DNA from 3 places in the Isoptericola sp. GX10416 genome. Region 1 is predicted to be linked to each of the others. Evidence: predicted binding sites of a transcription regulator. Region 1 holds the regulator's gene; each other region holds the start of a gene.
The links. Region 1 encodes LexA, which represses DNA repair genes until DNA is damaged. Its sites were predicted from a motif close to TCGAACANNTGTTCGA; they were not measured.
Positions count from the first base shown of each region.

Region 1 (7,757 bases):
TGCTGCGCCGATCGCCCGACGCGCCGTGGACGGAGTCCGACGTCCCGCTCCTGGACGAGGCGGCCGAGCTCCTCGGGGTCGACGACTCGCTGGCCAGGGCCGAGGCCCGCGCCGCCGAGGCGCAGCGCGCCTCCGAGCTGGAGTATGCACGCTCGGTGCTCGAGTCCACCGGGGCCGGCGGCGGGCTCGTCGACGCCGAGACCCTGGCTGCCCGGTTCACCGAGACCGGTCCGGTGCTGACCACCGCCGAGCGCGCCGCGGCGGACCGCTCCTGGACCTACGGCCACGTCGTGGTCGACGAGGCGCAGGAGCTGAGCCCGATGGCGTGGCACGCGATCGTGCGCCGGGTCCCGTCCCGGTCGTTGACGATCGTCGGTGACGTCGCCCAGACGTCGTCCGCGGCCGGCGCGGACTCCTGGCCCGCGGCGCTCGATCCCGTGCTGCGTGACGGCTGGCGGCTGAGCGAGCTGACCGTCAGCTACCGGACCCCCGCGGCCGTGGCCGACGCCGCCCAGCGCATGGCGACGGCGGCCGGGCTCCCGGTCTCGCCGCTGACCGCTGCCCGCGACGTGCCCGGTGCCCTCCAGGTCGACCGGGTCGGCGACCCGGTCGCGGCCGCCGCCGCCCGGGCGGCCGACCTCGCCCGCGAGCACGTCGCCGCCGACGGGTCGGGACGGGTGGCGATCATCGCCGGGCAGCACGCCGTCGGAGACCTGGACGAGCGGGTGGCGGCGGCGCTCACCGACGCGCTCGGGGCCACCGAGGCCGCACGGCTCGCCGCCCAGCGCCCCGAGGACGCCCAGGTGGTCGTCACCTCGCCCCGCGAGGCGAAGGGCCTGGAGTACGACGCCGTCGTGCTGGTCGAGCCGGCCGACGTCGCGTCCGGCCCGGGTCGCTGGGGCGACCTGTACGTGGCCATGACGCGGACGACGCAGCAGCTCGTCGTGCTGCACGCCCGAGACCTTCCCGACGGCCTGGTGGACGAAGGGTGAGACGGGTTTGTGGGTCGCGTCGCGGAGGCGCACCATAGGTCCGTGCTGCGCGCCCTACTCCTTGAGAACGTCCATCCCGCTGCTGTCGAGATCCTCCGCGATGCGGGGATCGAGGTCGAGACGCGCTCCGGCGCGCTCGACGAGGCCGAGCTGATCGAGACGCTCGCCGACTTCCAGATTCTCGGCATCCGCTCCAAGACCCAGGTCACCCGTCGCGTCCTGGAGTCCGTGCCCGGCCTGCTGGCCGTCGGCACGTTCTCCATCGGGACGAATCAGATCGACCTCGAGGCGGCGTCGTCGCACGGCGTCGCCGTGTTCAACGCACCGTTCTCGAACACCCGCTCGGTCGTCGAGCTGGCGGTCTCGGAGATCATCGCCCTGACCCGGCGGCTCACCGTGCGGGACAAGGCGCTGCACGACGGCGTCTGGGACAAGACGGCCGAGGGCTCGCACGAGGTGCGCGGCCGCACGCTCGGCATCATCGGGTACGGGAACATCGGCTCCCAGCTCTCGGTGCTGGCCGAGAACCTGGGCATGAAGGTCGTCTTCTACGACGCTGCCGAGAAGCTCGCGCTCGGCAACGCCCACCGCGTGGAGACGCTGGGCGAGCTCCTGGAGGTCGCCGACGCGGTGACGATCCACGTGGACGGGCGCCCCGGGAACGCCGGGATGTTCACCGGTGACATGTTCGCGCGGATGAAGCCGGGGGCGATCTTCCTCAACCTCTCGCGCGGCTTCGTCGTCGACGTCGAGTCCCTGCGTGAGCACATCCTCTCGGGCCACCTCTCCGGTGCGGCCGTCGACGTCTTCCCGACCGAGCCGAAGAAGCGCGGCGACCACTTCGAGTCGCCGTTGCGCGGCCTCGACAACGTCATCCTCACCCCGCACGTCGGCGGCTCGACCCTCGAGGCGCAGGAGTCGATCGGTCACTTCGTCGCGAAGAAGCTGCGCGAGTACTTCTTGACCGCCTCGACGACGCTCTCGGTGAACCTGCCGAACCTGCAGCTCGAGCACACCGGGGTCGGGCGGATCGCACTGCTCCACCGCAACGTGCCGGGCGTGCTCGCTGCCGTCAACCAGGTCTTCGCCGACCACGGTGCCAACATCGAGGCCCAGATGCTCGCCACGCGGGGGGACCTCGGCTACGTGGTCACCGACATCTCCGACGTCACGCAGCGTGGGGCCTCGAAGAAGCTCATGGCGATGGACACCACGGTGCGGCTGCGGATCCGCGACGCGTTCGAGCGCCCGGAGTTCCCGCCGGGGCCCGCCGCCGGCTGACCACTCACGCCGCACCGGAGCACGAAGGGCTCGCACCATGGTGCGGGCCCTTCGTCGTCAGGTCCGTCAGCCCGACTTGCGCCGGAACATCGGCTGCACGGGACCGGCGGTCTCCGAGCCGTGCACGGATCCGGTGTTCCGCTCGGAGTCGGACGTGCGGTGGCGCGCGGCGTTCTTCTTGTCGAGGGCCTCCTTGAACCGTGCCTTGGCCTCGTCGCCGGGGGCGGTCGTCCTCTTGTCGTCTGTCATAGGCCCAGCATGCGCCCCTCGGCCCGCGGGCGCGAGGGCTTTTCCGATCACGTGGACGCGGTGGGAGCCTCCTCCACCGAGCCGCCGGGCGCCGTACCCGCGGCCGTCTCGCGCTCGGCCCGTTCCGCGCGCAGGGATGTGATCGCTGCGTCGAAGTCGTCGAGCGAGTCGAACGCCTGGTAGACCGAGGCGAAACGCAGGTAGGCGACCTCGTCGAGCTCCCGGAGGGGACCCAGGATGGCCAGGCCGATCTCGTAGGCGTCGATCTCCGCGCTACCCGAGCCACGCAGCGTCTCCTCGACCCGCTGCGCCAGGAGCGCCAGGTCGTCGGCGCTCACCGGCCGACCCTGGCACGCCTTGCGCACCCCGGCGACGACCTTGTCACGGCTGAACGGTTCGGTCGCGCCCGAACGTTTGACGACGGAGAGGCTCGCGGTCTCGATCGTGGTGAAACGGCGCTGGCAGTTCGGGCACTGGCGGCGGCGTCGGATCGACGATCCGTCGTCGGCGGTACGAGAGTCGACCACGCGCGAGTCGGCGTGTCGGCAGAACGGGCAGTGCATCCGGAGTCTCCTGCGGTCGGGCCGGGCCCGTGCCCAGCTGCCCGACGAAAGTATGCGCCAGCCAGCCCTCGGTGCAACACCACGTGCCGCTAGTCGAGCGGCAGCACCAGGACCTGCCCCGCCCTGAGCTCCGCGCCGCCCAGCCCGTTCAGCTCTTGCAGCGCGGCGACGACGTCCCGCAGGTCCTCGCCCGGGGTCGCCACCGACCGCGCGTACTCCCACAACGTCTCGCCCGGCGCCACGGTCTCGAGCCGCACCTCCTGCGCACGGTCCGGCGCGTCCGCGACGGCACTGGCACCCCAGGCGACGGCCGGCACGGCCAGGAGAAGCACCGCCAGGGCGACGAGCACACGGCGCCCGCGAACCGTGAGGCGTAGGCCACCGAGGCCCAGGAAGCCCGCGGCCTGCGAGACCACTGCGATCGATGCCATTGCTTCGCCCTCCCGGAGCCGCACGGGCCTCTCGAACACCTGTCCGTCAAACGTATGTTCGTCGAACGCTTGTACACATTGGTATCACGGCGACCCGACACGCGTCGAGAGATCTCGAACAGATGTTTGATGTCGGTGCGGATCTGCCCTACTCTGACGGGAGCGATGACAGGTTTGTCTGGTTCTTGACGGGAGAGACACATGACGACGACACGCGAGACCGAAGGCGCCGGGTCCGGTACGCACGACGGCACGCTCGCGTCCGTCTCCGAGATCTCCACCGGTCCGGACCGGCTGACCCCGCGCCAGCGAAGGGTCCTCGAGACGATCCGCGCCTCGGTCGAGAGCCGCGGTTATCCACCGACGATGCGGGAGATCGGCGAGGCCGTCGGCCTGGCCAGCCCGTCGTCGGTCAAGCATCAGCTCACCACGCTCGAGCGCAAGGGATACCTGCGCCGCGACCCTAACCGTCCGCGGGCGATGGAGGTCGTGGACCCCTCGGCGGGCAACGGAGCGGCCTCCACCGCGGGCTCACCGGTCGCGTCGTCGAGCCTGCCGACCCCGGACGGGTCCGAGAGCGAGGTCGCGACGCCGTCCTACGTGCCGCTCGTCGGTCGTATCGCCGCCGGTGGGCCGATCCTGGCCGAGCAGGTCGTCGAGGACGTCTTCCCGCTCCCCCGCCAGGTCGTGGGTGACGGTGAGCTCTTCCTGCTCAAGGTCGCGGGCGACTCGATGATCGACGCGGCCATCTGCGACGGGGACTGGGTGGTGGTCCGTCGCCAGAACGTCGCAGAGCAGGGTGAGATCGTCGCCGCGATGCTGGACGGCGAGGCCACGGTCAAGACGTTCAAGCAGACCGGCGGTCACACCTGGCTGATGCCCCAGAACTCCGCGTACGACCCGATCTCCGGGGACGAGGCACAGGTCCTCGGCCGGGTGGTCGCCGTCCTGCGCAGCCTGTGACCTCGACGCGCTGCGGCTAGAGCCCGAATCGCTGCTGCACCGACCGCACGCTCGCGGCCGACGATCGGAGGCCGGCCACCTCCTGCTCGGACAGCGGGGTGTCGACGACGGTCGTCGCGCCCCGGGCATCCACCAGCGTCGGCAGGGACAGGCACACGTCCCTGATCCCGTGGAAGTCCTCGATCCGGGTGGAGACGGGCATCACACGGTGCTCGTCGTTGAGCACCGCCTCCACGATCCGCGTCGCGGCGAGCCCGACCGCGTAGTTGGTCGCCCCCTTGCCGGCGATCACGCGGTACGCGGACTCGACCACGTCGCGCGCGATCACCTTCCGGGTGGCGTCGTCGAGCGGCGGGCGGCCCGGGAGCGCCTCCCACTCCAGGAGCGGCACCCCGGCGATGCGGGCGGAGCTCCACAGCGCGATCTCGGAGTCGCCGTGCTCGCCGGCGATGTAGGCGTGCACGTTCGCCGTCGCCACCCCGCAGTGCTGTGCGAGCGCCCCGCGCAGGCGTGACGAGTCGAGCACCGTGCCCGAGCCGAAGACCCGCTCGGGCGGCAGCCCGGAGATCTGCTGTGCCGCGTACGTCACGACGTCGACCGGGTTGGTCACCATCAGGAAGATGGCGTGGGGCGCGACCTCGAGGAGGCCCGGGAGGATCTTGCGGGTCAGCGAGATGGTCGCTTCCGCGAGGTCCAGTCGAGACTGTCCCGGCCGCTGCTTCGCTCCAGCGGTGACGATCACGACGTCGGCGCCGCGGCACACCTCGACGTCGTCCGAGCCGATCACCTCGGCCTGGGGGACGAACATCCCGCCGTGCTGCAGGTCGAGCACCTCGGCCTCGACCTTGGCCCGGTTGACGTCCAGGAGGGCGACCGTCCTGGCGGTACCACGCGCCAGCGCCGTGAAGGCGAGGGTGGCCCCCACCGCACCGGCACCGACGACGGCGATCTTGGTCCTGCTGCGAGGTGCTGTCACCCGGTCAGCCTAGGTCGCGCCCGTGCGGGGCGCTACGCGAGCCGCCGGAGCGCGGAGCGCACCAGCTCGGTGTCGGTCGTGCGCCAGAAGTCCGGCATCGACCGTGTCAGGAACGTGCCGTAGCGTGCGGTGACGAGCCGGGGGTCGAGCACGGCCACCACGCCGCGGTCGTCAGTCGACCGGATGAGGCGGCCCGCGCCCTGGGCGAGCAGGAGCGCCGCGTGGGTCGCGGCCACCTGCATGAACCCGTTGCCACCGGCCTGCTCGACGGCTCGGGCACGTGCCGCCTTCACGGGGTCGTCCGGTCGCGGGAACGGTACCCGGTCGATGATCACGAGCCGACAGGCGTCACCCGGCACGTCCACCCCCTGCCACAGCGACAGCGTGCCGAACAGGCAGGTCGCCGGGTCGGCCGCGAACTGCTGCACCAGGGTGGGCAGCTGGTCGTCCCCCTGGCAGAGCACCGGGACGTCCAGCCGTTCGCGCATCGCCTCGGCGGCGGCCGTGGCCGCCCGCCGGGACGAGAACAGCCCGAGCGTCCGACCCCCGGCCGCCTCGACGAGTCCCGCGATCTCGTCCAGCTGGGCCTCGGTCGTCGGCTCGCGCCCCGGGGCGGGCAGATGCTTGGCCACGTAGCAGATGCCCTGCTTGCGGTAGTCGAACGGGCTGCCCACGTCCAGCCCACGCCAGACGGCGTCGTCCTCGCCCGTCGAGGCCGCGAGGCCGAGGGACCGGGCGACCGGGTCGAACGTGCCGCCGAGGGCCAGCGTCGCCGACGTGAGCACACCGGTCCGCTCGCCCAGGAGCTGGGTGCTGATCAGTCCCGCGACCGCGAGCGGCGCGGCGTGCAGCCGGCCCACCCCGTCGCCCCACGGCGCGTCGGCCGGGGGGCGCGAGCACCACAGCACGTCGGCGCTCGTGTCTTCCGCCGCCATGCGCTCGGCGACCTCGAACAGCTGTGTGAGGGCCGACTGCGCCATCTTCAGGCCGGCGTCCGGCTCAGCCCCCCGATCCGGCTTGACGTCGCTCAGGAGCGTCCGGGCGGCGTCGCGGACCGCTTCGACCGCGGTCTGCAGCTCGCCGGGCAGGCCCTGCGAGTAACGCTCCGCCGGGACCCGCGCGAGGACCTCTGCCAGCGACCGTGCGGCGGCGTCGAGGTCGTCGGTCAGCGTCCCGCCGTGCTGGCGCACGAGCCGGGCGGCGTGCTCCACCGTGCCTCCGGACAGGTCCACGGTCGCCGCCGCCGTGATCCGGTCGGCCAGCTCGTGCGCCTCGTCTACCACGAGCACGTCGTGCTCCGGCAGCACGTTGGTGTTGCCGGACGCCGCGATCCCGAGCATCGCATGGTTGGTCACCACGACGTCGGCCTCGCGCGCGGTGTTCCGCGCCTGCTCCCCGAAGCACTCGTCGATCAGGGGGCAGCGCTGCCCGAGACATTCCAGCGACGTCACGGACACCTGCCGCCAGGCCCGGTCCGGCACGCCCGGGACCAGGTCGTCCCGGTCACCGGTGTCGGTCTCCTGGGCCCACTCGTGCAGCCGCCGGACGTGGTCGGCCAGCCGCGCGCCGTCGTCGGACCGGCCCCGTGGCGCCGCCGCGGGGTGCTGCTCGGCCGACGAACCCTCGCCAGGGCCGGGGTCGGCCGGGAGGTCGAACAGCGTGGCGCCGTCGACGGGATAGCCGCCGGTGACCTTGTGCCGGCAGAGGTAGTTGTGCCAGCCCTTGAGCAGCGCGACGCGCGGCGGCCGTGCCAGCCGCGGCGCGACGGCGTCGGCGACCAGGGGGAGGTCACGGGTGATCACCTGACGCTGCAGCGCGAGGGTCGCGGTGGAGACCACGACGCGCTCGCCGGCCGTGACGGCGTGCCGGACGGCGGGTACCAGGTACCCGAGAGACTTGCCCGTGCCGGTGCCCGCCTGGACGAGGAGGTGCCGACCGGACTCCACGGCGTCGGTGACCGCCTCGGCCATCCGGTCCTGGCCCTCGCGCCGCGACCCGCCGAGGGCCGCCACGGCGAGGTCGAGGAGCTCGGTGACCTCGGGCGGCTGCTCGGCGGGTTCTGCGGACGAGGCGGACGAGTTCACCGGACGATCCTACGGGCGCGGGAGGCGCCGCGGGTGCCCGGTCCACAGCACACGGACGACGGCGGCCGCCCGGCTCAGAGCGCCACGCCCTCCAGCTCCGCGGCGAGCGCCGCGTCGACCCGGCCGCGCAGGCGCGTGCCGTCGGCGAGGTGCTCCTCCCCGGCGAGCTCGCCGTTCTCGTGGACCCGGTGGACGAGGTCGCCGCGCGAGTACGGCAC
Region 1 is NZ_JBWPVO010000005.1:154,397-162,153, reverse strand. Features, by position in the region: gene ACWAT2_RS10065 (HelD family protein) at 1-992, shown strand, start outside; gene serA (phosphoglycerate dehydrogenase) at 1,035-2,273, shown strand; gene ACWAT2_RS10055 (DUF5302 domain-containing protein) at 2,340-2,522, opposite strand; gene nrdR (transcriptional regulator NrdR) at 2,570-3,085, opposite strand; gene ACWAT2_RS10045 (LysM peptidoglycan-binding domain-containing protein) at 3,175-3,516, opposite strand; gene lexA (transcriptional repressor LexA) at 3,718-4,479, shown strand; gene ACWAT2_RS10035 (L-lactate dehydrogenase) at 4,496-5,455, opposite strand; gene ACWAT2_RS10030 (ATP-dependent DNA helicase) at 5,488-7,539, opposite strand; gene hflX (GTPase HflX) at 7,614-7,757, opposite strand, start outside.

Region 2 (7,757 bases), on a different contig from region 1:
AAGCAGAAGGCCTACAACGCCGAGCGCGGCATCGACCCGCAGCCGCTGCGCAAGCGGATCGCGGACGTGACCGACATGCTGGCGCGCGAGGACATCGACACGGCCGAGCTGTTGGCCGGCGGCTACCGGAAGGCGCCGGGGGACGGCCGCGGAAAGGCTCCCGTGCCCGGGTCACCGAAGGAGGCCTCGACGTCGGGCAACCGGCTGGCCGGGCTGGCGGCGGAGGAGCTCGCCGAGCTGATCCAAGAGCTCAGCGACCAGATGCACGCCGCCGCCGCCGAGCTGCAGTTCGAGGTGGCGGCGCGCCTGCGTGACGAGATCGGCGGGCTCAAGAAGGAGCTGCGCCAGATGCGGGCGGCCACGGGTTGACCCGGCCCCCGGAACCACAGTTCCCCGACCAGAGGACCTGAGTACCCTCGACCTGAACGTCAGTGCCGGCCGCGCCGGCGACGAACGCCTCCCGGCCCTGACGGCGGAGGCCGAGCGTCTCACGGCCCTCGGAGCGTCCGTGCTGAGCGAGGGCGCAGAGCTCGGGGACGTCTGGATCGTGATGCAGGACCCCGAGGGCAACGACTTCTGCCTGCAGTGAGCGACGGCTCCGCGCGGGTGCCCCGCACCGTCGTCGTGCCGTATGCTTGACGCTCGTTGGAGGGGAGTATCTCCCAAGTGGTGAGGCCGTCAGTACGACCGGCACGGACGCCGGTTCGGTCTCATCCACCCGGGTTGCCCGCGGGTGAGAGAGACCTCCGGTGCCTTGTCCTGCGTACCGGAAGGATCTGTCATGGACGTACCCGTGTGGGTATGGATCGTCACTGTCGCCGCGATCCTGGCGATGCTCGTCGTCGACTACCTCGGCCACGTGCGCACGCCGCACGCGCCGACGCTCAAGGAGTCGGCGTGGTGGTCGCTCGCCTACGTGGCGGTGGCCCTCGTGTTCGGAGCGATCGTCTTCGCCGGTTGGGGCAGCCAGTACGGCGGGGAGTACTTCGCCGGCTACATCACGGAGAAGTCGCTCAGCGTCGACAACCTGTTCGTGTTCGTCCTGATCATGACGAGCTTCCGTGTGCCGAGGGAGCACCAGCAGCGCGTGCTGCTGGTCGGCATCACGATCGCGCTCGTGCTGCGGACGATCTTCATCCTGGCCGGAGCGGCGCTCATCGCGAACTTCGCCTGGATCTTCTACCTCTTCGGCGCGTTCCTCGTGTGGACCGCGATCGCCCAGGCCCGCGCGGGAACCTCCCACGACGAGGAGTTCACCGAGAACGCGGTGCTCCGCCTGACCCGGCGGCTGTTCCGGACCACCGACGACTACGTCGAGCACCGCATGACCGTCCGGATGGACGGCAAGCGATACATCACGCCGATGCTCATCGTCATGGTCGCGATCGGCAGCGCCGACCTGCTCTTCGCCGTCGACTCGATCCCGGCGATCTTCGGGCTGACCCAGGAGACGTTCCTCGTCTTCGCGGCCAACGCGTTCTCGTTGCTCGGCCTGCGGCAGCTCTACTTCCTCGTCGACGGCCTGCTCGACCGCCTCGTGTTCCTCAACTACGGGCTCGCCGCGATCCTCGGATTCATCGGGGTGAAGCTGGTCATCCACGCGCTGCACACCAACGAGCTGCCGTTCGTCAACGGCGGCGAGCACGTCGAGGTGATCCCGGAGATCCCGACGAGCTACTCGCTGGCGTTCATCGTGGTGGTGCTCGGCATCACCACCGTGACGTCACTGATGAAGACGCGCCGGGACAGGCGCATCAGCGCGACCGTCGAGAAGGGTGACGGCTGACGGCCGACCTCAGCCCGCGAACCCGCCGATGACGGGCACCCACTCCCGTACGGAGACCTCCGCGACGAGCCCTTCGCGACGGAACGGGTCGGTGCCGAGCAGCGCGTCCGCCTCCGCGGCCGACGGTGCGGTCACCACGATGAGGGCGCCGTCGGGCTCGTCGTCGGTCGCGGGCAGGGGTCCGGAGACGAGGACCGCGCCGTCGGCGCACAGCGCCTGCAGGTGGTCGCGGTGCGCGGGACGTGCCCGGTCGCGCGCAGCGACGCTGTCGGGGGCATAGACGTAGGTGACGGCGTAGACACTCATGCCGTCATCCAAGCATCTCGCGGCAGCACCCGGCCGGAGCGTCCACGGTGCGTGCCGCGGCGACGTGACATGGAACACCTGTACGAATGTCGGTGGTGGGCCGTACGATGCTGCCGTGAGCAATCGCCTCGTCGTCTCCGGTGCCCGCGAGCACAACCTGCGCAACGTCGACCTCGACCTGCCGCGGGACTCGCTCATCGTCTTCACCGGCCTGAGCGGCTCGGGCAAGTCGTCACTGGCCTTCGACACCATCTTCGCCGAGGGGCAGCGGCGCTACGTCGAGTCGTTGTCCGCCTACGCCCGGCAGTTCCTGGGCCAGATGGACAAGCCGGACGTCGACTTCATCGAAGGGTTGAGCCCGGCGGTCTCGATCGACCAGAAGTCGACGAACCGCAACCCGCGCTCGACGGTCGGCACGATCACGGAGGTCTACGACTACCTCCGTCTGCTCTTCTCGCGGGCCGGCACCCAGCACTGCCCGGTGTGCGACGAGCCGGTCCAGGCGCAGACGCCCCAGCAGATCGTGGACAAGATCCTCGACCTGCCGGAGGGGACGCGATACCAGGTGCTCGCCCCGGTGGTGCGGGGTCGTAAGGGTGAGTACACCGATCTCTTCGCCGAGCTGCAGACCCAGGGCTTCTCGCGAGCACGCGTCGACGGCGACGTCGTCCAGCTCAGCAGCCCGCCCGCGCTGGAGAAGAAGGTCAAGCACGACATCGAGGTGGTCGTCGACCGGCTGGTCGCGCGCGACGGCGTGCAGCGCCGGCTGACCGACTCCGTCGAGACAGCGCTCGGTCTGGCCGGCGGTCTGGTGATGATCGACCTCGTCGACGTCGCGGACGATGCGGAGGCCGGCGACGAGCTACCGGGTCTGCTGAAGTACTCGGAGAAGCGCTCCTGCCCCAACGACCACCCGCTGAGCCTCGACGAGATCGAGCCGCGGACCTTCTCGTTCAACGCGCCGTACGGCGCGTGCCCGGAGTGCACCGGCATCGGCTTCCGGTTGGAGGTCGACCCCGAGCTGGTCGTGCCGGACCACGAGCGGACCCTGCGCGAGGGTGCGGTCGCGCCCTGGTCGCAGACCTCCTCGGAGTACTTCGCACGAGTCCTCGGTGCGCTCGCCGAGGAGATGAAGTTCTCGATGGACGTCCCGTGGCGGGCGCTGCCGCAGCGGGCGCGTTCCGCCGTCCTGCACGGGCGCAACCATCAGGTGCACGTCAAGTACCGCAACCGGTGGGGCCGCGAACGCCAGTACTCGACCGGGTTCGAGGGTGCTGTGACGTTCATCGAGCGCCGGCACACGGAGACCGAGTCGGACTGGTCGAAGGAGCGCTACGAGGCCTACATGCGCGAGGTCCCGTGCCCCGAGTGCCACGGAGCACGCCTCAAGCCGGAGGTCCTCGCCGTCAAGGTCGGCTCGAAGTCGATCTGGGACGTGTGCCGGCTGCCGATCGGCGCCGCCAAGGAGTACCTGGACGCCCTCGAGCTCGGGTCCCGGGAGACGGCGATCGCGGGCGAGGTGCTCAAGGAGATCCACGCCCGGCTGGGCTTCCTGCTGGACGTCGGTCTGCACTACCTGACCCTGGAGCGGGCCGCGGGGACGCTGTCGGGCGGCGAGGCGCAGCGCATCCGACTGGCGACCCAGATCGGCTCCGGCCTGGTCGGGGTCCTGTACGTGCTCGACGAGCCCAGCATCGGGCTGCACCAGCGTGACAACCGGCGGCTGATCGACACCCTCACCCGCCTGCGGGACCTCGGCAACACCCTGATCGTCGTCGAGCACGACGAGGACACGATCCGCGCGGCCGACTGGATCGTCGACGTCGGTCCCGGCGCGGGCGAGCACGGCGGCGCCGTCGTGCACTCCGGCGACTACGCCGGCCTGCTCGAGGCCGAGGGTTCGATGACCGGCGCGTACCTGGCCGGCCGGCGGAGCATCGCGCTGCCCGCGGTGCGCCGCGGCGTCGATCCCGCGCGGCAGGTGTCCGTCGTCGGTGCGCGGGAGAACAACCTGCGAGACATCGACGTCTCGTTCCCGCTCGGCGTGCTCACCGCCGTGACGGGCGTCTCGGGCTCGGGCAAGTCGACCCTGGTGAACTCGATCCTGCACACCGTCCTGGCCAACGAGCTGAACGGGGCCCGCCAGGTCCCCGGACGGCACACGCGCGTGACCGGGACGGACCAGCTGGACAAGGTCGTGCACGTCGACCAGGGTCCGATCGGCCGGACGCCGCGCTCGAACCCCGCGACCTACACGGGGGTGTGGGACCGGGTGCGCAAGATCTTCGCCGAGACCGAGGAGGCGAAGGTCCGAGGCTACGGACCCGGGCGGTTCTCCTTCAACGTCAAGGGCGGCCGCTGCGAGGCGTGCTCGGGCGACGGCACGCTGAAGATCGAGATGAACTTCCTGCCCGACGTCTACGTCCCGTGCGAGGTCTGCCACGGTGCGCGGTACAACCGCGAGACCCTCGAGGTGCACTTCAAGGGCAAGACGGTCGCCGACGTGCTCGCCATGCCCATCGAGGAGGCCGCCGAGTTCTTCGCGGCGTTCCCCGCGATCTCCCGGCACCTGTCCACGCTCGTGGACGTCGGCCTGGGCTACGTGCGGCTCGGACAACCGGCCCCGACGCTCTCCGGCGGCGAGGCGCAGCGGGTGAAGCTCGCCAGCGAGCTGCAGAAGCGGTCGACCGGCCGCACGGTGTACGTGCTGGACGAGCCCACCACAGGCCTGCACTTCGAGGACATCCGCAAGCTCCTGGGCGTCCTGCAGTCGTTGGCGGACAAGGGCAACACGGTGCTCGTCATCGAGCACAACCTCGATGTCGTCAAGAGCGCCGACTGGGTCGTCGACATGGGCCCCGAGGGCGGCTCGGGCGGCGGCACGGTGGTGGCGCAGGGCACCCCCGAGCAGGTCGCGGAGGTCGAGGAGAGCCACACGGGGCGCTACCTCGCCGAGGTCCTCGCGGCACATCCAGACGTCCCGGTCGAGCCGCCGGCGCCGTCGTCCGCCGCGGCCGCGGTGCCTGCGGGACGCAAGAGCACGAAGAAGGCCCGAGCCACCAAGCGCGACGCCGCCTGAACCTCTACGGTGTTGGCCATGGGAGCTCACCACGGATACTCGGTCGCGGTCCGCTGGCCCGCTGCAGGCGTCCAGGCCGGCGGTCCGGACACGGTGACGTCGTCCTACACCGCGTACACGCGTGACCACGACGTCGTGCTGCCCGGACGCCCCGTGCTGCCCGGCTCGGCGGACCCGCAGTTCCGCGGCGACCCGGAGCGGTTCAGCCCCGAGGACCTGTTCGTCGCGAGCCTGTCCCAGTGCCACATGCTGTGGTTCCTGCACCTGGCGGCCGAGTCCGGCCTGGAGGTGCGCGAGTACAGCGACGACGCCACGGGCACGATGCGGGTCGAGGCCCGCGGCGAGGGCCAGTTCACCGACGTGACGCTGCACCCCCGGGTGGTCGTCGAGTCGGGGGAGCGGGCCACGGACGAGCACGTCGCGAACCTGCACCATCGCGCGCACGCGCTGTGCTTCCTGGCTCGCAGCGTGAACTTCAGGGTGCTGGTCGAGCCGGCGCCGCTGCACGTGGCGGACGCCGCCGCCTGAGCGTTTCGGGAGATGTCGGTGACCTGACCTAACCTGGGCCCATGGCCGACCCCGCGACATATCGACCTCGGCCGGGAGAGATCCCGACCTCGCCGGGCGTGTACCGGTTCCGCGACGCGCACGGCCGTGTGATCTACGTGGGCAAGGCGAAGAGCCTGCGCCAGCGGCTGTCCAGCTACTTCCAGGATGTCGCCAACCTGCACCACCGTACGCAGCAGATGGTCACCACGGCGGCGTCGGTCGAGTGGACGGTCGTCGGCACCGAGGTGGAGGCTCTCGCCCTGGAGTACTCCTGGATCAAGGAGTACGACCCCCGCTTCAACGTCAAGTACCGCGACGACAAGTCCTACCCGTACCTCGCGGTCACGATGGGTGACGAGGTCCCCCGCGCACAGGTGATGCGCGGCGCGAAGCGTCCGGGGACCCGCTACTTCGGCCCCTACGGTCACGCATGGGCGATCCGCGAGACCCTCGACCTCCTGCTGCGGGTGTTCCCCGTGCGGACCTGCTCGGCCGGGGTCTACCGGCGGGCGCAGCAGTCGGGACGCCCGTGCCTGCTCGGCTACATCGACAAGTGCGCGGCGCCCTGCGTCGGCCGGATCAGCGTCGAGGACCACCACGACCTGGCGAGCGACCTGTGCGACTTCATGGCAGGCGACACGGCGCGCTTCGTCCGCCGGCTCGAGGCGGAGATGTCCGCGGCTGCCGCGGACCTGGAGTACGAGCAGGCGGCCCGGCTGCGCGACGACCTGGCGGCCCTGCGGCGCGTGACGGAGAAGAACGCCGTCGTGCTCTCCGACGCGACGGACGCCGACGTCTTCTCCATGGTGGGGGACGAGCTGGAAGCGGCGGTCCAGGTGTTCCACGTCCGCGGAGGCAGGATCCGTGGCCAGCGCGGCTGGATCGTGGAGAAGGTCGAGGACGCGACCGACGCCGAGCTCGTGGAGCACCTCCTCCAGCAGGTCTACGGGGCCGTGGACGACGCGCGCGACCCGGACGCGTCCGAGCGTGAGGCGCGAGCCGTCGCGCGTGACGCGGTGCCGCGAGAGGTCCTGGTGCCGATCCTGCCCGCCGACCTCGAGCAGGTCACCGCGTGGCTGACCGGCCTGCGTGGTGCCCGGGTGGACGTCCGCGTCCCGCAGCGGGGCGACAAGCGCGAGCTCGCCGAGACGGTCCGCAAGAACGCCGAGCAGGCGCTCGCCCTGCACCGCACCCGGCGAGCCGGTGACCTCACGACGCGCAGCCAGGCGCTGGCCGAGCTGCAGGAGGCCCTCGGGCTGGACGAGGCACCGCTGCGGATCGAGTGCTACGACGTCTCGCACACCCAGGGCACCTACCAGTCGGCGTCGATGGTCGTCTTCGAGGACGGGCTGCCGCGCAAGAGCGAGTACCGGTCGTTCTCGGTGCGCGGTCCGGAGGGCGACGGGGCGGCGGACGACACCGCGGCGATGTACGAGGTGATCACCCGCCGGTTCAAGCGCTACCTGGCCGATCGCCACGCATCGGGCGAGCTCGGGTCGACCGGCGAGGTCGGGGCGGAGGTCGACCCGGAGGAACGCCGGCGATTCGCCTACCCGCCGCACCTCGTCGTCGTCGACGGCGGCCCGCCACAGGTCGCCGCGGCCGCCCGCGCGCTCGCGGATCTCGGCGTGACCGACGTCGCCCTGTGCGGGCTGGCGAAGCGGCTCGAGGAGGTGTGGGTGCCGGACGACGACTACCCCGTCATCCTGCAGCGCGCGTCCCAGGGCCTGTACCTGCTGCAGCGCGTACGGGACGAGGCGCACCGGTTCGCGATCGCCCAGCACCGCCGTCGCCGGAGCAAGGGGATGGTCTCCTCCGTGCTCGACGACGTCCCGGGCCTGGGCCCCGCACGTCAGCAGGCGCTGCTCGCGCGGTTCGGCTCGGTCAAGCGGCTGCGCTCGGCGAGCGCGGCGGAGATCGCCGAGGTCAAGGGGATGGGGGCACGGACCGCCCAGGCGGTGGTCGACGCCCTGGCGAAGAGCGACACCATCGGCCCGGCGAGCACCGTGCAGGGCTCCCGGGCTGGCATGCTTGACC
Region 2 is NZ_JBWPVO010000001.1:77,447-85,203, forward strand. Features, by position in the region: gene uvrB (excinuclease ABC subunit UvrB) at 1-369, shown strand, start outside; gene ACWAT2_RS00350 (VOC family protein) at 311-589, shown strand; gene ACWAT2_RS00355 (TerC family protein) at 782-1,786, shown strand; gene ACWAT2_RS00360 (YciI family protein) at 1,796-2,092, opposite strand; gene uvrA (excinuclease ABC subunit UvrA) at 2,208-5,171, shown strand; gene ACWAT2_RS00370 (OsmC family protein) at 5,190-5,699, shown strand; gene uvrC (excinuclease ABC subunit UvrC) at 5,741-7,757, shown strand, end outside.
Region 2: the regulator LexA is predicted to act here: its motif matches at 2,163-2,178, upstream of uvrA (excinuclease ABC subunit UvrA).

Region 3 (7,757 bases), on a different contig from region 1:
CCCCCGGCGACGGATGCTTCGAGCGGTGCTTCGTCGCCGCCTGCGCGCGCTCGGGGTTCACACCCCGGGAGGTCAGCGAGACCGAGCGCGCCTCCGCGGTCGAGCAGGTCAAGGGCGGGCACGCGATCGCGCTCGTGCAGCCGCTGCTGCTCGACCTGCCGGGTGTCCGGGCGGTCGCCCTCGAGGGCGAGCCGCTGCGCTGGACGCAGTACGTCGCCTGGCGAGGCGACGCCGGGGAACGTTTCGACGTGGACCGTGTCCGGGCGGCCGCCGTCTACGCCCACGCGGAGGCCGTGCGCCGCACTCCGGCGTACGAGCGATACGTGATCGCGCAGGGCTCGGCCCTGTAGCCGTGCCTTTCGCCCGGGGCGGCCGGGGCGCTACGGTTCCTGCGTGTCGCGTCGACGGAGACCCCGCAGCGGCCTGCGTCAGCTCGGTGCGCTCCTGGCCACCTTTGCCGTGGGCCTGGTCCTCGTGCTCGCGACGGCGCTGGTCGCGCCGGGAGCCCTCCGGATCAGCGACCACCTGGGTGGCGGCGCCCCGACGGTCATGGCGGTTGAGGCATCGCTGGAGCGCCCGGAGGCCGGGACCGATGGGGACGACGGCGGTGCACCGGACGGCAGTGGCGGCCCGGCCGGCGGAGCGGGTTCCGCGGACGGCGAGGTCGCGACCGACGGCGAGGGCTTCGTGGACGAGGACTCGGCGGACGGTGAGGACGCTGACTCGGACTCGGACTCGGGCTCCGACGCTGCCGACGCCGAGGACGCGCCGTCGGACGCCGGCGCACCACCTGCTGACGGGGAGGCTGCTGACGGCGACGGAACTGACGAGGACGGTGCCGACGGGGACGGCGCCGCCGGGGAGGACGCTGGCGGGGACGGCGCCGACCAGGGCGCCGACGGTGACGCCGACGGCGGGGCCGAGGTCAAGGCGGCCGGCAAGGCTGCCGGTGCCCGGACGGCCGCGAGCGAGGCCGACGGCGTCCTGGGGCTCGTCAACGCGGAGCGTGCTGCGGCGGGCTGTGGCGCCCTGCGCGCGGACTCTGCCCTGGACGCCCTGGCACTGGCCCACTCGCGGGACATGGCCGCCCGGGGATTCTTCGACCACGTGACACCCGACGGGCGGAGCCCGTGGGACCGTGCCGACGCCGCCGGGGTGGCGGGGCTCGGCGCGGAGAACATCGCTCGCGGGCAGGCGGACGCCCGGGCCGTCGTCGCGGCGTGGATGGCCAGCCCTGGGCACCGCGCCAACATCCTGAACTGCGACCTCACCCGGCACGGCCTGGGGATGGAGCCCGGCGCGGGCGGCCCGTGGTGGACCCAGGTGTTCGGACGCTGAGCGGAGCCCGACGCGCTGTGCCACCCGGTCCCGCAGGATGGTCATCATGAACACTGCCCGATCGATCGTCCTGTTCCTGGGAGCCGCACTGTTCGAGATCGGCGGCGCCTGGCTCGTGTGGCAAGGGTTCCGCGAGCACCGCGGATGGTTGTGGATCGGCGCGGGCGTGATCGCCCTGGGTCTGTACGGGTTCTTCGCGAGCCTCCAGCCCGACGCGCACTTCGGCCGCATCCTGGCCGCGTACGGCGGCGTGTTCGTGGCGGGCTCGCTGGTCTGGGGCATGGTGGTCGACGGCTTCCGGCCCGCCCGCTGGGACGTCACGGGGGCACTGATCTGCCTCGTCGGGGTGGCCGTCATCATGTACGCCCCGCGGCCGGCGTAGGGAGGTTCAGCCGTTGGAGCTCTTGGACACCTCGGTGGCTGCCCGGATGCCGACGCGGGCGCCGTAGAGCACGAACCCGAGCATCGCGAGGCCTCCCAGGAGCACCCCGGCCGCCAGCAGGGGAGTGGAGAGCGGGAGGAGCGCGAACACCGCGCTCGCCATCGAGGCGAACCCGGCGAGTCGTGTCGGTCGCTCGGCCCGGACGTGAGCCGCCAGCCAGGCTTCGTCGCTCGCCATCGTGCTCGGGACGCGGATCCCCGCGAGCTGGTTCCGCTTGAGGCGTCCCGACGCGGCGGCATGAGCCGACCAGACGAGGAGCACGCCGGAGGCCAGCATGACGACGAACAGCAGGATCCTCACGCCCAGGTCTTCCATCGTGAACGACCGTACCCGGCGTGGGCCACACCGACGGCGGGGAGAAGCGTGATCGTTCTCCACAGGGTATAGAACGCGTGTTCGAATCCTGCTAGGTTCGACACATGACGACGCAGCCCGCCAGCCCACCGAGCACCACGGCCACCGCCGTGGTGCGGCGGGCGTCCGCACCGGCGGACGTCGAGCTGTCACGGCTCGACGAGCTCCTCGACTCCCTGGCCGAGGTCCAGTCCGCGATCGGCGCCCTGGAGGGCCGCCGGGCGGTCCTGCTCGCCGAGGCAGCCCAGGTCGCCGAGCGCGCGGAGTCCCGTCTCGTGGACGACGGCGGTGCTGCGGCGCGCGCGACGTCCTCGCGTCGTCAGGAGCTCGCCCGCCGGGCGGTGGTCGCCGAGGTCGCGACCGTGCTGCACGTCGGTGAGCACGCTGCGGGCACGCTGTGCGACCACGCCGCTGCTCTGCGCACGAAGGCGCCGCGCACGCTCGCGCTGTTGTCGGCGGGGCGTTGCTCCTGGGCGCATGCCTCCCGCGTCGCCCGGCACGTCGCCGACCTGGACGACGCGGACGCGCGGCGCGTGGAGGAGGCCGTCGCCCCGGCGCTCGTGGCCAGCACACCGGGTCAGGTCGATGCCCGTGCCCGCCGCGCGCGGGAGGACGTCCACCCGGAGCCGGTCGAGGTGCGGCACGCCCGGGCCGCCGAGTCGCGCGGGGTCTACCTCGACGACGGTCGTGACGGGATGGCCTGGCTCTCGGCGCACCTGCCCGCGGTCGTGGCGCACGCCGCGTACGACAGGCTGCACCGTGCCGCGACGAGCCTGCGTGGCGAGGACGGCTCTCGTGGACGAAGCCACGGGATGGCCGACGCGTTCGCTGCGCTGCTGCTCGACGACGGCACGCTCGACCGCACCTGCCTGCCGCTCGCGCCTCCGCCGGCCGAGCGATGGTGGTCGGGATCCTCGCCGTCGCAGTCTCCGCCCCAGCAGGATTCCGTGGAGCGCGCGTCCCCGCGGCCGCGGTCCGAGCCCGGTGCCTCTGGGGAGCCTGTGACGCCCGGGGAGCCTGTGGCGTCTGCTGAGCCTTTGACGCCTGGAGCGGTCGGGGAGCTCGCGGTGTCCGGTGGGCTCGCGGTGTCCGGTGGGCCCGCGGTGTCCACGATTCCGTCGTTGGCCGCTCTTGCGCGGTCGATCCGGCCCCGCGTGACGGTGACCGTGCCGGTGCTGACCCTGCTGGGTGTGGCCGACATCCCGGCGGAGCTCGACGGGCACGGCCCGATCGGAGCCGACATCGCCCGCGAGCTGGCCGAGCTGGCGCCGTCGCTGCGCCGCGTGCTCACCCACCCCGAGACCGGGCTCGCGCTGTCGGTCGGGCGGGAGTCCTACACGGTGCCGTCCGGGCTGAGGGCGGCACTTGCCCGGCGCGACGCGACCTGCCGGTTCCCCGGTTGCGGTGTCGCCGCCGATCGCGCCGACCTCGATCACACCACCGACTGGGCCGACGGCGGAACCACCAGTGCGGACAATCTTGCTCACCTGTGCCGCAAGCATCATGTGCTCAAGCATCAGACGGGCTGGTCCGTACGCCGCGCCAGAGCTGTCCACGCCGACGGATCGGCCAGTGATCCACCCGGACTGGGCGGGACGCTGGAGTGGACGTCGCCGACGGGCAGACGGCACGTGACCCGGCCGGACGGGCGACCACCTGCCAGCATCCATCGCGTGCTGCCCGGGCCAGCGATCCCGCGGGAGCAGGAGCGTCCGATCCCGCCGGAGCCGGGACCTATGCTCCCGCCGGACCTTGGCGAGCCCCCGTTCTGAGCCCCGCGGTCCCGAGAGCAACGACCCAGATGCACGAAGGTCCTGAGCGGCGGCTCTGCGGCGCGGAGGTGCTGTGCGCCACGGCCCAGATGCACGAAGGTCCTGAGCGGCGGCTCTGCGCACCGTCGTCCCACGCGATGCCGACCCTGCCCGCGTTCAGCGGGACAGTGCCGCCAGCAGGCGGATTGCCGCCAGGGCCGCGCTCCGGCCGTGGTTGGTCAGGACGACGACGGCGTCGCCGGTGGCGGGCTGCAGGCACAGCGCGGAGCGGAACCCGCCGGTGCCGCCGCTGTGCCAGATCACCTGGTCGCGCCCGCGGCGTCGCTCGGCCTCCGTCGCGCTGCGCTGCCAGGCGAGCCCGATGCGGGGACCGTGCTCGGCCACGGCGAACCGCAGCGCCTCGCCGAGCTCGCCGGGTGGTGGGTCGAGGTGCCACCGTGCCCAGGTGAGGAGGTCGTCGGCCGTCGAGTGCAGCGCCCCGGCGCCGGGCAGCGCATCGAGGTTCCAGGCCGCGGCGGGCGTGCGCCGTCGGTGATGCCCGACGGCGGTACGAGCGGCTTGCTCGGCCGTCGCCGCGTCACTGGTGCCGGTGTCGGTGAGGCCGAGCGGGCCGGTGACGTCGCGGGCGACGAGCTCGGCATAGGTCAGCCCGGCGTGCCGCGCCAGGGCGATGCCGAGCAGACCGAAGCCGCTGTTCGAGTAGGCCTGCCGCCCGGTGCCGGGAGTGCGGCGGAGCCGGCCGGAGCGGATCGCGGCGAGGAGCGCCTCTTCCGAGTGGTTCCGGTAAGGATCCAGGCCGCGGTAGGCGTCGAGGGTGCCGCGCAGCATCGAGATGTGGACGCGCGGCAGGCCCGAGGTGTGGGTGGCGAGGTGCCGCAGGGTGACCGGTGTGCCGCCGCGCCCCAAGGGCGCGACCTCCGGGACGAGATCACCGACGGGCGTCTCCAGGTCCAGGCCCCCGGCGGTCACGGCACGGGCCAGCGCCAGAGCGGTGAAGGTCTTGGTGATCGAGCCGATCTCGAACCTCGTCCGCGCGTCCGGGGTGCCGCCGTCGGGCAGCGAGGTGCGGCCGGTGCCGCGTACCGTCGTCGTGCCGTCGGCCGCGAGGTGTCCGACGACGACGCCGACGCGCCGCCGGCCGAGGCGGTTCGCGGTGAGGTCGAGGATCTCGTCGGCGCCGGGCACGGCTCCACGATAGGGCCCGGGGACCGCGCACGGCTCGCCCGCGGACCGCACGGCTCGTCCACCGGTCCGCCACACGGAGCGGATACTGTGACCTGCGTGAACGGTGACACTCGTGAGCTCCCGGCAGCGGAGCCCCCAGCGGGCGCCGCACCGGTCGCGCCTGCCCCCGCGCGGGTGCGGCCCGCTCCCGCGGGCGGAGGCCGCACCCCGGTCGCGTCCGTGACGGCTCCCGCGCCGCGTGGCCGGCCAGGGACGCAGGCGACGGCCGTGGCGGTCGGCCTGCTCGCCGCGGTCGCCTTCTGGCTCACCTACCGGGTGTTCGTCACGACGGTTCCTGGGCAACGGCTCGACGAGCTCGCCTTCTTCGGCGCGGCCTACGGTCAGGGCCGGCTCTGGCAGGTGGCCGAGCCGGTGCTCGACGTGGTCTCCGTCGCGTTCGTCGTGGGCGGCATCGGCGCGGCCATGGTCGTGGCACTGGTCCGACGGCGGTGGGTGCTCGCCCTGCAGGTGGCCGTGCTGGTCGGTGGGGCGAACCTCACGACGCAGGTGCTCAAGCACCAGCTGCTCACCCGCCCGGACCTCCTGCCCGGCTGGAACGGGGAGAACACGCTGCCCAGCGGGCACACGACGGTCGCGGCGAGCGTGTCCGTGGCGATACTCCTCGCCACGCCCCGGGCGTGGCGCCCGGTCGTCACGGTGCTCGGGGCGGCGTACACGGGGGCCACGGGGGTGTCGACGCTCGTCGGGCAGTGGCACCGGCCGTCCGACGTCGTCGCCGCGCTGTTCGTCGTGCTGGCGTGGGGAGCGCTGGTCTGCGCCGTGACGCCCGCCGGCTCGCTCGACGTCGCGCCACGCCGCCGTCGCCTCCCGGCCGGGCTGCCGCGGCCGAACGCCTTCGCGTCGCCGGGGTCGTCCGTCCTCGTCGGGCTGCTGCTCCTGGGTGCGGCGATCACCGGCGGGATCGCGCTGGCCGCGGGCGTGCGGCTCGTCGGGGCGGGCACCGTGCCGATCGCCGAGGACGTCACGGCCTATGCGGCCGGGGTGCTGGGGGTGCTGGCCGCCACGGCGGCCACCTTCGCGCTCCTGCTGCTGGTGCGCCAGGCGACGGCCCGCCCCGCCGACGTAGCAGCGGGCCCGGCGACGTAGCGGCGGGTCCGGCGAGGTAGCAGCGGGCCCGGCCGTGCGCGGTCACAGTCGCGTAACGACGCTGCCTTCCTCTTGTCACCATACGGCGCGGTCGGCTTATGCTGTGACCGTTCACAGCATCGAGCGTCCCCACGGCGCGCAGGAGGATCCCCAGCGACATGGCAGTCACCGGCACCTGGCCCACGGGTCGCACCCTCGGCTACGGGGGTGACTACAACCCGGAGCAGTGGCCCCGCGAGACGTGGGACGAGGACGTGCGCCTGATGCGCGAGGCGGGCGTCAACTACGTCAGCGTCGGGATCTTCTCCTGGGTGCTGCTCGAGCCGCGCGAGGGCGAGTACGACTTCGCCTGGATGGACGAGCTTCTCGACCTGCTGCACGCGAACGGCATCATGGTCGACCTCGCCACCCCCACCGCCGCCCCGCCGGCCTGGTTCTACGCGACCTACCCCGACGCACGGGTGGTCACCCACGACGGCATCGCCCTCGGGCCAGGCTCCCGCGGGGCGGCCTCGCCGTCGCACCCCGCGTACCAGACCGCCGCACGCAACATCGCGAGCCGGATCGCCGAGCGCTATGCCGACCACCCCACCGTCGTCATGTGGCACGTCCACAACGAGTACGGCGCACCGGTCGGCGAGGACTTCTCCGACGCCGCGGTCGCCGCCTGGCGCGAGTGGCTCCGCGGCCGGTACGGCACGCTCGACGCGCTCAACGAGGCGTGGGGCACCCGGTTCTGGGGCCAGGTCTACGGCGAGTGGGAGCACGTCACCGCGCCGGGCCCGACGCCGTCGACCGTCAACCAGGCGCAGAAGCTCGACTACGCGCGGTTCACCGACCACCAGCTCCGCGCGCTGTTCACGGCGGAGCGCGACGCGATCCGCGAGCACTCCGACAAGCCGGTGACCACCAACTTCATGGCCGCCGAGTGCCCCACCACCGACCTGTGGGCCTGGGCGCGCGAGGTCGACGTCGTCTCCAACGACCACTACCTCACCGCTGCCGACCCGCGCGGCCACGTGGGCCTCGCCCTCGCCGCGGACCTCACGCGTTCGGTCGCCGGTGGCAAGCCGTGGATCCTCATGGAGCACTCCAGCTCCGCGGTGAACTGGCAGCCCCGCAACATCGCCAAGCGGCCGGGCGAGATGGCTCGCAACTCCCTCGCCCACGTGGCGCGGGGTGCCGACGTCGTCGGCTTCTTCCAGTGGCGCGCCTCCCGGTACGGTGCCGAGAAGTTCCACTCGGCGATGCTGCCGCACGCCGGCACCGGCTCGCGCGTGTGGCGCGAGGTGGTCGAGCTCGGGCGTCAGGTGGGGGCGCTGGCCGAGCTGCAGGGGTCCACGGTCTCGGCGGACGTCGCGCTGCTGTGGGACACGGAGTCGTTCTGGGCGCAGGACCAGGAGTGGCGCCCGTCGGTCGACGTGCGGCACAAGGAACGGGTGCGCGCGTACTACGAGCGCCTGTGGCGCGACGGCCTCACGGTCGACCTCGCGCACCCCGGCCAGGACCTGTCGGGCTAC
Region 3 is NZ_JBWPVO010000002.1:355,101-362,857, forward strand. Features, by position in the region: gene ACWAT2_RS05475 (LysR family transcriptional regulator) at 1-350, shown strand, start outside; gene ACWAT2_RS05480 (CAP domain-containing protein) at 394-1,338, shown strand; gene ACWAT2_RS05485 (YnfA family protein) at 1,385-1,720, shown strand; gene ACWAT2_RS05490 (SdpI family protein) at 1,727-2,095, opposite strand; gene ACWAT2_RS05495 (HNH endonuclease signature motif containing protein) at 2,200-3,906, shown strand; gene ACWAT2_RS05500 (serine hydrolase domain-containing protein) at 4,063-5,091, opposite strand; gene ACWAT2_RS05505 (phosphatase PAP2 family protein) at 5,188-6,237, shown strand; gene ACWAT2_RS05510 (beta-galactosidase) at 6,396-7,757, shown strand, end outside.
Region 3: the regulator LexA is predicted to act here: its motif matches at 2,165-2,180, upstream of ACWAT2_RS05495 (HNH endonuclease signature motif containing protein).